3 regions of the Micromonospora sp. LOL_025 genome follow, and region 2 is predicted to be linked to each of the others. Evidence: riboswitches for the same ligand, from Rfam matches in the RefSeq annotation. Region 2 holds a riboswitch; each other region holds the start of a gene.
The links. A riboswitch is a leader RNA that binds a small molecule or an ion and turns the genes downstream of it on or off. The one in region 2 is predicted to bind cobalamin.
Positions count from the first base shown of each region.

Region 1 (4,258 bases), on a different contig from region 2:
GGGGTGTGGCCGTAGCCGGCGGCGTGCAGCACGTCGGTTCCCCGGGTCACGGCCACCGCGACGCCGGGCAGCCCGGTGGCGTCGCGGTACTCCCGGACGAGGGCGTCGACGGCAGGGGCGTCGACAGGGGCCGGAGATCCGGCGGTGGACGCCGCAGCCGGCGACGCGGCGAGCGCCACGGCGGCGACCGCGGCGAGGAGTCGGACGGTCATGCGGGCAGTCTGGGCCGGCCGACCGGCCGCGCACGTCGGAGCGCGGTCCGGACCGGGATCGGACCCTGGTCCGACGCCCGGCGCTCGTCCGGCGGATACGGTGGCCCGGTGGTCACCACGGGGCGGCTCGGGCCGCGGCGGCTGATGGCGTCCGACGCGCTGGTGGCGGTGGCCCTCGTAGCCCTCGCGGTGTTCCGGACGCCCGCCGCCCCGGTGCTCGCCGGAGGGCTGGCCGTGCTGTTCGGGCTTCCCCTCGCCCTCCGCCGGCGCTGGCCGCTGCCGGTGCTCGCCGTCGTGGTGCTGGCCGGGGCCGTGGCGGTCGCGGTCGGGGTCGCCGGCGACGCCGTGGTGTTCGCGGTGGCGCTCGCGCTCTACCCGCCCGCCCTGTGCGCTCCCACCCGGCGGGCCGGCGCGGCGCTCGTCGGGGCGCTCGCGGGCGTCACGGCAGGGGGCGTGGCGGCCACGGCGGTCCCCGGGCTGCCGGTGGTCCCGATCCGGCCGGGGGAGGAGTCGTTCGCGGCCACGCCGGTGCCGGTCCTGCTCTACGCCGCGACCGTGCTCGCCGGCGCGTGGGCGCTCGGCCGGGCGGTACGCGCCCGCCGGCAGCACGCCGCCCAGCTCGCCGAGCTGCGTGCCGACCGGGCGGTGGCCGAGGAACGGCTGCGCATCGCCCGGGACATCCACGACGTGGTCGGGCACAACCTGAGTGTGATCGCGATGCGGGCGGCGGTCGCCAACCACCTCGCCGACAGCCATCCCGGCCAGGGCCGGGCCGCCCTGGCCGCGATCGAGCGGGTCAGCCGGGCGGCCCTCGACGACGTCCGGGGCGTGCTCGGCGCGCTGCGCGATCCGGTCGACACCGCGCCGAGCTTCGCCGAACTCGACCGGCTGGTGGCGGACGTCCGCGTCGCCGGCGTCGCCGTCGACCTGGAGGTGGCGCCCGACCTGCCACGGGTGCCGGCGGCCGTGCAGGCCTCGGCGTACCGGATCGTGCAGGAGGCGCTCACCAACGTGCTGCGCCACGCCCGCCCGACCCGCTGCCGGATCACCGTCGCGATCGGGCCCGGGGCGCTGACCGTCGCCGTCGTCGACGACCGGACGGCGGGGCGTGCCGTGGGGCCGCCCGGCCACGGACTGCGGGGGATGCGCGAACGGGCGGCGATGCACGGCGGCAGCCTGGAGGCCGGCCCCGCGCCCGGCGGCGGGTTCGCCGTCCGTGCCCGGCTGCCGTTCACCGTGGAGGTGTCCGACGATGGGTGAGCCGGTACGCGTGCTCCTGGCCGACGACGAGGCGCTGCTGCGCGGGGCCCTCCGCCTGCTGCTCGACGCCACCCCCGGGATGACCGTGGTGGCGGAGGCCGGCACCGGGCGCGCCGCCGTGGAACTCGCCCGGGCGCACGCGCCCGACGTGGTCCTGATGGACATCCGGATGCCCGAACTGGACGGCATCGCCGCCACCGGGCAGGTCACCGCGCTCCGGGACGCGCCGCGGGTGCTCATCCTCACCACGTTCGACCTCGACGAGTACGTGTACCGGGCGTTGCGCGCCGGGGCGAGCGGCTTCCTGCTCAAGGACACGCCACCCGTACGGCTGCTCGACGCGATCCGGGTGGTCGCCGCCGGCGAGGCGCTGTTGGCCCCGAGCGTCACCCGGCGGCTCATCGCCGAGTTCACCCGCCTGCCGGCCGCCCGGCGGGTGTCCGGACGGCTCGACGGGGTGACCCGGCGGGAACGGGAGGTGTTGACGTTGATCACCCGTGGGATGTCCAACGCCGAGATCGAGCGGCACCTGCACCTCAGCCGGGGCACCGTGAAGACGCACATCGGCCGGTTGCTGACGAAGCTGGCCGCCCGCGACCGGGCGCAACTGGTGATCGCGGGCTACGAATCGGGGCTCGCCGACCGGTGAGCCGACGTCGACCGTGGTCGAGGTCCCCGTCACCACGCCGGGCGGGCGAGGACGGCTCCCGCCCGCCGCAGCCTGCCTGCTGGGCAAGCGGAACCGCACCCGGGCGCCGGGATGCGCGCGGGTCCCGGGACGTTCGGCCCGAACGCGTTCCGGGGCCATCGTTCCCGCATCCGTCGGCCCGGACGTCACATCGGCAGACGACAATGCGAAAGGCGCTCCCGAATGAGCAGACCGATCGCTGATTGTCGATCAATTCGAGGTGCCGTGGGCCGGGATGGGGTGGCGTTGACCGGCGGCCCCGGGGTGTGGCAGCATTCGCGGCCTGACGGCAGTGAAGGAAGCCGGTGCGATTCCGGCGCGGTCCCGCCACTGTCACCGGGGAGTGATCCCCCCTCGTGAGTCACGGCCGTGCGTGCGCGGTTGGAAGGCCGGGGGAGAGCGTCGATCCGGGAGCCAGGATACTTCGGCCGTCGGAGTGACCCCAGGGCGTGGACACCCGAGGAGGACCCGATGACGCACCGCGTCTCCCCCATCGACGATCATCGTCGCATCGTGCCCGGCCGTGCCGGCGGCAGTTCTCCCGCGGGCGACTGCGCTTCCGTGCCGCTGCCCAGCCGCCGGGCCGCCGCGCACCCGCCGGCCCGCACCGCGCCCGCCACCGGTCGCCCGGCGCCCGGTGGCGCCCGCGCCGTGACCGGCCGGGTCGCCGCGCCCGGGCGTGCCCTCGCCGCGTACCGCTGACGTCCGCACCGCGCCGCCCGACCCCGCCGGCCCGCCGGTGAGCCGGCCGCCGGCTCGTCGTACCCGCTGAACCGCGCCCATCCCCGCATCGCCCGGTCGTCCCGCGTCGACCCGGGTGTCACTCTCCGGAGCTGTCCGTGCGCATCCTGCTGCTCTCCACCGCCGACACCGACCTGCTCGCCGCCCGCGCCAGCGACGCCGACTACCGGCTCGCCAACCCCGCCCGGGTCGCCGCCGACGCCGTGCCCGCGCTGCTCGACGGCGTCGACCTCGCCGTCGTACGCCTGCTCGGCGGCCGGCAGGCGTGGCCGGACGGGCTGGCCGCGGTGCTGGCCTCCGGCGTGCCGACGGTCGTGCTCGGCGGCGAGAACGTGCCGGACGCGGAGCTGATGGCGGCCTCCACCGTGGCCTCCGGGGTGGCCACCCAGGCGCTGGCCTACCTGGTCGAGGGCGGGCCGGAGAACCTCGCCCAGCTCGCCCGGTTCCTCTCCGACACGGTGCTGCTCACCGGCGAGGGCTTCGCCCCGCCCGCGCCCACCCCGACGTACGGCATCCACGGCGAGCGGCCCGCGCGGCCGGACCGGCCGACGGTCGGGATCGTCTTCTACCGGGCGCACGCCCTCGCCGGGAACACCGGGTTCGTCGACGTCCTCGCCGACGCGGTCGACGCGGCCGGCGGCGACCCGCTGCCCATCTACTGCGGCTCGCTGCGCGGACTCACCGCCGGCGCGGGGCCGCTCGGGCTCTTCGCCCGCTGCGACGCCCTGCTGGTCACCGTGCTCGCCGCCGGCGGCACGGTCGCCGCCGACGCCTCCGGCGGAGGCAACGAGGACGCCTGGGACGTGGGCGCGCTCGCCGCCCTGGACGTGCCGGTGATCCAGGCGCTCTGCCTGACCAGCACGCGCGAGCAGTGGGCCGCCAGCGACGCCGGGCTGTCCCCGCTGGACGCCGCGATGCAGGTGGCGATCCCCGAGTTCGACGGCCGGATCGTCACCGTGCCGTTCTCGTTCAAGAAGATCGACGCCGACGGGCTCTCCACCTACGCCGCCGACCCGGAGCGGGCCGCCCGGGTGGCCGGCATCGCCGTGCGGCACGCCCGCCTGCGGCACGTACTCCAGGCCGACAAGCGGCTCGCGGTCGTGCTCAGCTCGTACCCGACGAAGCACTCCCGGGTCGGCAACGCCGTCGGCCTGGACACCCCCGCCTCGGCGGTGCGGCTGCTCGCCGCCCTGGCCGACGCCGGCTACCACCTCGGCGACGCCCCGGTGCCCGACGACGGCGACGCGCTCATCCACGCCCTCATCGCCGCCGGCGGTCACGACGTCGAGTGGCTCACCCCGGAACAGCTCGGCGCCGCCGAGGCGCGGGTGCCGGGGGAGACGTACCGGCGGTGGTT
Region 1 covers NZ_JBHMIR010000005.1:90,917-95,174, forward strand. Annotated here, with positions in the region: gene ACFHW0_RS09100 (serine hydrolase domain-containing protein) at 1-212, opposite strand, end outside; gene ACFHW0_RS09105 (sensor histidine kinase) at 321-1,472, shown strand; gene ACFHW0_RS09110 (response regulator) at 1,465-2,121, shown strand; cobalamin riboswitch at 2,456-2,585, shown strand; gene ACFHW0_RS09115 (hypothetical protein) at 2,632-2,862, shown strand; gene cobN (cobaltochelatase subunit CobN) at 3,000-4,258, shown strand, end outside.
Region 1: it holds a riboswitch for cobalamin, as region 2 does, so the genes downstream of both, ACFHW0_RS09115 (hypothetical protein) here and ACFHW0_RS16065 (ribonucleoside-diphosphate reductase subunit alpha) in region 2, are expected to answer to the same signal.

Region 2 (4,258 bases):
GTCGCTGGAGACCTCGACGATCTCGGTGCACAGGTTGGACAGGTGCACCACGTTGCCCGCCTCGGCGGTCTGGTTGCACAGCCGGTTCGCGGCGTCCTTGAACGTCATCCACCCGTTGCCGGTCTGGGCGAGGGTGCGCATCATCCGCCCGTACAGCTCCCGCGCCGGGACCTGCCGCACGTAGCGGCCCTGCTCCTCGGCGGCCCGGTACGCCGCGTCGAACTCCTCCCCCCACAGGTCCGGCAGCTCCGGCACCACGTCCGGGTCGAACAGCGACCACACCCCGTCGGACTCCACCCGCCGCATGAACTCGTCCGGGATCCAGTTGGCCAGGTTCAGGTTGTGGGTGCGCCGGGCGTCCTCACCGGTGTTGTCCCGCAGCTGGAGGAACTCCTCGACGTCCGGGTGCCACGGCTCCAGGTAGACGCAGGCCGCGCCCTTGCGCCGACCGCCCTGGTTGACCGCCGCCACCGAGGCGTCCAGCGTCCGCAGCCACGGCACGATCCCGTTCGACTGCCCGTTGGTGCCCCTGATCAGCGCGCCCCGCGAGCGGACCCGCGAGAACGCGATGCCGATCCCCCCGGCGAACTTCGACAGGTTCGCCACCTGCGCGTACCGCTGGTAGATCGAGTCGAGCTCGTCGCGCGGGGAGTCGACCAGGTAGCAGGAGGACATCTGGGTGTGCCGGGTGCCGGAGTTGAACAACGTCGGCGAACTCGGCAGGTACGCCAGGCTCGACATCAGCCGGTAGAACTCGATCGCCTCGTCCGGTGCCTGCGACAGGCCGCAGGACACGCGCAGCAGCCAGTACTGCGGGGTCTCCAGCACCAGCCGGCTCGTCGGGTGGCGCAGCAGGTACCGGTCGTAGACCGTACGCAGCCCGAAGTACTCGAAGCGCAGGTCGCCGCGCGGGTCGACGGCGGCGTCGAGGGCGCTCGCGTGGGCGGCGACGAACGCCGCGGTGTCGTCGCCGATCAGGCCCTCGGCGTGGCCGCGCCGGATCGCCTCGCTGAAGGAGCCGATGCCCTGCCGGCGGACCTCCTTGTCGACGTACCCGGCCAGCAGGCGGGCGGCCAGCCGCGAGTACTGCGGCTCCTCACCGATCATCTCCGCGGCGGTCTGGATGGACAGCCGGTCCAGTTCGGCCGTCGTCGCCCCGTCGTACAGGCCGCTGATCGTCCGGGTCGCCACCCGCAGCGGGTCGACGTCGGCGAGGTCGTCGGCCCACCGCTCGACGGCGCGGACGATCCTGTTGACGTCGACCGCCTCGGTGCCGCCGTCGCGCTTGCGGACCCGCATCTGCGTTCGCCGCTGGCCCGCCACGGCCGCATCGTCGGCCGCCGTGTCGTCGGCCGGAACAACCTCGGTGACTGTCACCACTCACTCCTCGCGAGCCTTGATCCCAGACGGAACTCCTGGGCACGCGGGGAGCGGACACCGACGACGACGCGCCGCAGGGCACGCGTCGGGATGGCGTCGGCCGTCCCACGCGGCCTCGGACCGCCGCACACCCGGAGGCGGGCGTACGGCGCACTGGCAGGTCTTCGGACTCGCGGGCGCGACCGGACTCGCCGGTCTCCTACTGGCCGTCGCTTCCCAGGCCGCTGGCGGCCCAGTGCTGATGACGGCGGTCGTTCCCACTCACCGCTGCGGGGCAGTCCCGGATTCCCACCGGGTTCCCTCTTGCCTCGACCGCACCGGATGAGCGGCCGAACCAGCTGCGCCGACACCATATATAGGGTTTGCCTCGTTGTCACACCCCACATGTCGGTCTCGGGCGTGTCGTCGGCGGCCCGGGTGACGCCCGTCGATCAAGGCCCGTCGACCGCGTCGATGCCTGCCCGCGGCGGCTCGGGGGCTGTCCTCCGCTCGGTACAGTCGCGGTCGTGGACACCACAGGCGAAACCGCCGACGGAGACGACCCCGCCGTCGCGCACCGTGGCATCGACTGGCCCACGCACGGCGGCGACCCCTTCGACGGCGCGCTGCCCTGGCCCGGCCTGCTGTACTGGGCGCACGAGCAGCCGTCGCGGGTGTTCCCGGCAGATCGCGTACCGTCCCGCGACGAACTCCTCGGCGCGATACCGATGGGCTACACCACCCTGAGCGTGCTGGCCCGGATCGCGCTCTACCACGGCGGGCGGCAGCGGCGACTGTGGCCGGAGCAGGATCGGCCGTCCCCGCGTGGGCCGCTACAGCCGTACCAGCTGCTCCTGCGGGCCACGGGCAAGGCACGCCACCTGCGGCTCGGCGCGAGCTGGCCGGTCCGGTTCGCGCTGCGCGACGCCGAGGAGCTGTCGGCCCGCACCGGCGGCGCGGTCCTGGTCTGCCAGGTGCGCGAATTCCACAACTGGCACTGACCCGCAGGCGGACCGGGGTCCTGTGGTCACACGATCCCGGTCCGCCCCCAGGCGGTGCGGTCAGACCTTGGTGACCCGGACGGCGTCGGCCACCACGTAGCCGGGGGCGCTGGTCCACCGGCTCACCGCGACCAGGTTGCGGTCACCGGCGGCCAGGCCGAAGGTGCCCAGCGAGCGCCACACGCCGCCGCTGGAGCGCTGGTCCACGTTGACCGTGCGGTTGCCCGAGGCGGTGACGACGACGTGCGGTGCCGAGCTGTTGTAGCCGGGGTCGGCCGGGTGCCGTACCTCGATCCGGTAGTCGCCGGCCGTCGGGATGTTCACCTTGAACCAGGCGGCGTCGCTGGCGGGCGTGGGGTTGGCGAAGCGGTAGTCGGCCCCGTAGCGCTGGGCCGAGTACGAGGAGGTGCCCCAGTTGGTGCTCGCCGTGAACCGCCCCGCCGTGGCGTTGTCCACGAAGGTGCCGCCCGTGGGCGGCGGGTTGGTGGTGCCGAGGCCGAGGTAGGCGGCGATGCCCTCGGCGTGCCCACGGGCGACGGCGGTGATGAAGTCCGCCCGCCTGAGCAGGTTCGAGTCGGCGACGCTGTCGATGAAGAGGTTCTCGGTCAGCACCGCGGGCATGGCCGCCTCGCGCAGCATGTGGAAGTTCGCGGTCTTCAGCCCGCGGTCGGTGACCCCGCCGATCGTCCGCATGGCGCCGATCACCCTCGGGTGCAGCGCGTTGTGCAGATTGACGGTGGCCGTGCCCGCCGTCGGGTACCGGTAGCTCTCGAAGCCGGTGCCGCCGCCGGAGTTGATGTGCACGCTCACGAGCAGGTTCGCGCCCCACGCGTTGGCGTCGTCCGTGCGGTACGCCAGGCTGCGGGTGATGTCGGTCGTCCGGGACATGCGGACGTCGACGCCCCAGTTGGCCAGCAGGATGCTGCGCAGTTGCAGGGAGATGTCGAGCGTCAGGGCCTTCTCCTGCAGCCCGTTGCCGACCGCGCCGGGGTCGGTGCCGCCGTGCCCCGGGTCGATGTAGACCTTCGGCAACGCCGCCCACGCGGGGCCGGCGACGATGGGGACGGCCGCGGCGCCAGCGACGGCCGCCAACAGGGTACGCCGCCGAAGCGTCGGGTTGTCGAACATGTGCACCTCGTCATCGGGAGAGATCGACACTGCCCGCAATATAGTGGTGCTTCAATGCCCGGTGAAAGATGTCTACGCCAATTGGTCTGAACTCCGAAGGTTTCCTCCCCCAGGGTCGTCGCGCCGTCACCACCGGCGATCGAGGGTCTGCGCCGCCCGCAGACACCTCAGGTCAGGGCACAGCCGGACCCGCAGTGCGGGCAGTACGCACGCTTGGCGTTCGACGTCACCTCGACGTCGCACCGTGCACAACGGCCGTTCTCCCACAGCCCCTGGTCGATCCCGAGCCCACCGTCGTAGTAGTCACGGTCGGGCCAGGCGACCAGTTCCATGTCGATACCCGGCTCATCCTCGTAGTCGCTGACAGCGGCCAGGGTCAGTGTCGTGCGTACGCCGTACTGGTCCTCGGTGTAGTGCGGCAGGACACGCCGCAGGACATCAACCAGTTCACGGACCGGCAGCGCCACGAGCTGCGCGGCGAGACGATCACGATCTTCGTCGGTGGACACGCAGCCGACCATCCGTCCCTGCGCACCGCCGCCGCCGGCCGCGTCGATCCCGGATCCATCCTGGGCACCCACCCCTGCCCCCGTCACTTGGCGTTGAAGTAGCTGGCTTCCGGGTGGTGCACCACGATCGCGTCCGTCGCCTGCTCCGGCATCAACTGGAACTCCTCCGACAGCTGCACGCCGATCCGCTCCGCCCCCAGCAGCTCCACGATCTTCGCCCGGTCCTCCAGGTCCGGGCAGGCCGGGTAGCCGAACGCGTAC
Region 2 covers NZ_JBHMIR010000010.1:211,007-215,264, forward strand. Annotated here, with positions in the region: gene ACFHW0_RS16065 (ribonucleoside-diphosphate reductase subunit alpha) at 1-1,299, opposite strand, end outside; cobalamin riboswitch at 1,518-1,734, opposite strand; gene ACFHW0_RS16070 (hypothetical protein) at 1,887-2,360, shown strand; gene ACFHW0_RS16075 (N-acetylmuramoyl-L-alanine amidase) at 2,421-3,518, opposite strand; gene ACFHW0_RS16080 (hypothetical protein) at 3,656-3,997, opposite strand; gene metH (methionine synthase) at 4,081-4,258, opposite strand, start outside.

Region 3 (4,258 bases), on a different contig from region 2:
AGCGCCCCGGGCACGGCTTTGAGCAGCCGCTTCGGGTTGGCCAGGGCGTTCGCCGCGCCCAGGCAGACCAGCATCGTGGCCAGCCGCAGTCCGTCGTAGAACCCGCCGAGGAGCTGCTCGGCGGCGACCGGCCCGAACAGGCGAATTCCCGCCGCCCAGGCGGGCAGGGGGATTTCGGGAAGCCGGACGAGCACGTGCTCGCCCTGCCCGCCGCCGAACACGATCCGGAACACCACCCGCATCGCCACGATCACCGCGCCGAGCACCAGGTACATCCGGAACGCCAGCGCCCACGGCGCGTCTCCCCGCCGCCGGACGACCACCAGCGCGGCGACGGCGACGAGCAGGCCCAGCGGCAACGGATTGGTGGTGTGGCTGGCCGCGGTGGCCAGGCCGAGCGCCCACAGCCACCAGGCGCCGGGGTGTAGCGCCCGGGGCAGTCGCGCCACCCGGCCCACCGACCGTCCCCGGTCGGCCCCTCCGGACATGTCCGCCTGGTGAATGCTCCGGTCAGTCATCCGGCTCGACGGCCCGCCGTCGCCGTGCGGCCAGCAGGCCGCCCACGCCGAGCGCGACCAGCAGCAGCACGCCGGCCGCCGTGCCCAGCGGAACACCGCGACCGGCACGGGAGGCGGCGACCTCGGTCACCACCGGCTGGTCGACGGAGCTGCCCGACGGTGTGCCGACGGCACCGCCCGCAGGTGGTGTCGCGGCTCCCGCGCTCGGTGTCGGGCCCGGGCCACCGGCCGTCGGCGTACCGGTGGGGAGCGGCGCGGGCCCGGAGGAGCCCGGCGCCGGTCCGGCCACACCGGGGCGGCCTGCGGTGGCGGGGGGTGGCGCGACCGGGCCGCCGTCTCCTGCCGGCGGTGGGGCGACCGGGCCACCGCCCTGGGTGGGCGGTGCCGGTGGCGGAGGGGGCGGTGGCGGGGGCGCGGGCCGCCTCGGCGCCGCGCCAGGTCGCGGCGCGTCGCTGGCATCGCGGTTGAGGGAGAACGACCAGCCCTCGAAGCTGCCGGCCGGCGGCCTGCGGTTGAGCACACCCTTGTCGCTGTACGTCCAGTTGCCGCCGCTGGCGGCGTGCCAGTACGACCAGTAGGCGCTGGCGGGCGGCGTGTCGACGCACTTCTCGGACGCCGTCGACGGCTTGCCCTCGATCCGGCAGACGAACCCCTCGCCCCAGCGCAGCGTGCCGGTGACCTGGAAGCCGGCGTTCTTGAGCGCCGCCAGACCGGTGGGCTGCTCGCCCCGGGCGCACCGCACCACGGTCCCGCCGCCGAGTTCGTGGAAGTCGACCACCACCGTGACGCCGGAGGCGTCCGGGCAGTAGCCGGCCGAGCCGGCGGCGCTCGCGGGGGTGCCCGACCCGACCACCGTGCCGGCGGCGGTGAGGGCGACGACCAGACCGGCGCGGGCGGCCCGGACGGTCATGCCGCCCGCCGACGGCTGAGTACGAGGAGCAGCACCCCGCCCCCGACCAGCAGGAACGCGATCAGCACGTAGCTGGTGATCGCCGCGCCGGTCGTCGGCAGCCCGCCCAGGCCGGGGGTGGTCGGGGTCGCACTCGGGGCGGCGGTCGCCGATGCCGTGGCGGACGGCGTCGGCGACCCGGTGGTCGCCGACGGGCTCGGCGTCGGGCTGGCCGGCACGGTGGGCGTCGGTGACCCGGTGGGCGTGGGGGAGGTGGTGGCCGTCGGGGAGGCGGTGGCGGTGGGCGAGGTCGTGCCGGTCGGGGTCGGCCCGGGGGACGACGGCGGCGGGTCGAGTCCGATCCGCCCCAGCGGCACCTGGACGAGACCGAGCAGGGCCTGTGCGGTGCTGCGGCGCCACTGGTCCCGGCCGTTGTCCCCGATCCCGGACGCGACGGCCGTTGCCAGGCTGTCGGCGTTGTAGGCGATGGCGCCCGCGTCGGCGGCGGCCGCGCCACCGTGTGCCGCGGTGAGCTGTAGTGCGGCCAACGCGCCCGCGGCCCGCGCGGCCTCGGTGTCGCGGCCGGCGGCGGCGAGGGCCTGCCCGGCCAGGCCGGTGCTGTTGGAGTTTACGCCGGTGGTCGGGCCGGACCCGCCGAACGACCCGTCGGGGTGCTGCTGGTCCACCAGCCAGTCCGCGGCCTTGCCGGCCGCTGTGGTGGCGCCGGTGGCGCCGTCGTCGGCGGCGGCGAGCAGCGCCTGCACGGCCATCGCGGTCGAGTCGACGTCGAGGGTGGCGCCGGCCTGCTCGTCGCAGGACGGCGACGGGCCGTCGGCGGTGTCGGGGTAGAGCCGGAACCCACCGGCCGCGCACTGCTGCCGGACGAGGAAGTCGACGGTGTCCTGCGGCACGTCGCCGCTGCGCGCCAGGCCCAGCACCGCGAAGGACTGGTCGAAGGTGTTGCTGGCGTCCGGCCCGCTGTCGGCGGTGGTGCGGCTGGTGATCCGCCCCCGCTGGTGCCCCGCGTCCGCGCCGGCGACCAGCGACAGGGTCTCCGTCCGCAGGTCGAAGCCGCCGAAGTCGGTGGGGTCAGCTCCGGCGGCGGAGGCGGCGTACAGCAGCTTCGCGGTCGCCCCGCCGTCGGTGAAGCCCGGGAAGCCCCAGTCGTCGTAGCTGTTGTAGGACCGCACGTGCGCCGCGATCTGCGCCGTGGCGGCCTGACGTACCGGCGCGTCCACCCCGGTCGCGGACAGGGCGAGGATCCCGTCGACGGTCAGACCCCAGTCCGGGCCGCCGAACGGGCCGGGCAGCACCCCGTCGGCGAACTCGCCGGCCAGCCAGGAAGCGGCGTCGCGCGCGGCGGCAGCGTGGGCCGGGGCGGGCGCGGCCACGACGGTCAGGGGTACGGCGGTGAGCGCGGCGATCGTCGCCGCCGTGGCGGCGAACACGCCGGCACCGAGACGCCGGGAGCGGGACCGGGACCGGGACATGAGGGGTGCCTTTCGCGGAGCGGTCGGTGGAAGCTCCGGAAAGCACCCGGGGACAGCGACACCCCGCTCGCGTGATGCGATGAGCGGGGTGGAGCGGGCCTCGGTGGCCCGGACTTCACCCTGTGAACCTCGACAGTGGAAGCCGCTCGTCCCGGGCGGGGCATTCCGGCTCGCGAGGCCGGGGCCTCGCTCACGGTTGCGGGTCAGCGCCGGCTTCGAACCGGCTTCCCCCCACACGGGACGTATGCAGTTGTGGACCCGGTGTGCACCGGGTGCCGACACCGTACCGCCCGCAGGTCTCGCGACGCCAGGGGCGGTGGCCGACACCCGGTGCGGCACCGTGGTCACGCCGTGTGCGGCTACGGTCAGGGCGCGGCGATGCTCGGCGGGGCGCCCGCGCCGAACGACCAGCCCTCGACGGTGCCCGGGGCCGGGTTGTAGCTGCTCGCGCCGGACGTGCTGTAGGACCAGGCGCCGCCGCTGGAGGCGTGCCAGTACGACCAGTACGCCGTGGCGGGCGGGGTGTTGACACACGGATCGGTCGCGACGGTCGGCTTGCCGTTGATCCGGCAGACGAATGCCAGTCCCCAGCGCTGGGTGCCGGTCACCGTGAAGCCGGCGCCCTGGAGGGCGGCCACCCCGGTGGCCGGGTCGCCCGGGGCGCAGGCGACCTGGACGCCGCCGCCGAGCGCGGCGAAGTCCACCACGACGGTGACGCCGGAGGTGCCGGTGCAGGCGGCGGCGTGCGCGGCCCGTGGGGCGGGTTCGACGGCGGTGAGGGCGACGGTGGCGACGGCGGCGGCCAGCAGGCCGGCGAGCCGGGCGCGCACGGTGGATCGGTGACGGAACACGGTTCCTCCTGGAATCGGGTGAGCGACGGGACGGGTCACGGGCAGGCGGGGGCCGGCGTGCCCGGGGTGGCGCCGGCCGCGGACAGCCGGGCGTAGCCGGTGCCGGTCAGGCCGAGGACAGCCTGGCCGGTGGCCCGGGCAGCGGTGCCCGGGTCGAAGGTGCCGCCGTCGAAGTCGACCGCGCCCCGGTCGGCCGGTGCCCCGGCGCAGCCGACCTGGAGGCCGGCGAGGAACGCCCGCGCCCGTGCCCAGGCCAGCGGTCGGTGACCGTCGCGCAGCGCCTGGGCGGCGAGGCCGGTGCTGTTGGCGTTCGGGGTGCCGGCGGCGTTGGCGAAACCGCCGTCGGCGCGCTGCACGGACAGCAGCCAGTGCAGCCCGGCGGTGGCGTCGGTCGGGCGGCCGGCGACCCGCAGCGCCTGCACCGCGAGCGCGGTGGCGTCCACGTCGGAGGTGCAGACCGGTTGCGCGGGCAGCGCCGGGTAGCCGCCGTCCGGGCAGCGGGTGCCGGCC
Region 3 covers NZ_JBHMIR010000017.1:50,944-55,201, forward strand. Annotated here, with positions in the region: gene ACFHW0_RS20565 (CbiQ family ECF transporter T component) at 1-518, opposite strand, end outside; gene ACFHW0_RS20570 (hypothetical protein) at 511-1,428, opposite strand; gene ACFHW0_RS20575 (prenyltransferase/squalene oxidase repeat-containing protein) at 1,425-2,897, opposite strand; cobalamin riboswitch at 3,034-3,174, opposite strand; gene ACFHW0_RS20580 (hypothetical protein) at 3,263-3,748, opposite strand; gene ACFHW0_RS20585 (peptidase) at 3,784-4,258, opposite strand, start outside.
Region 3: it holds a riboswitch for cobalamin, as region 2 does, so the genes downstream of both, ACFHW0_RS20575 (prenyltransferase/squalene oxidase repeat-containing protein) here and ACFHW0_RS16065 (ribonucleoside-diphosphate reductase subunit alpha) in region 2, are expected to answer to the same signal.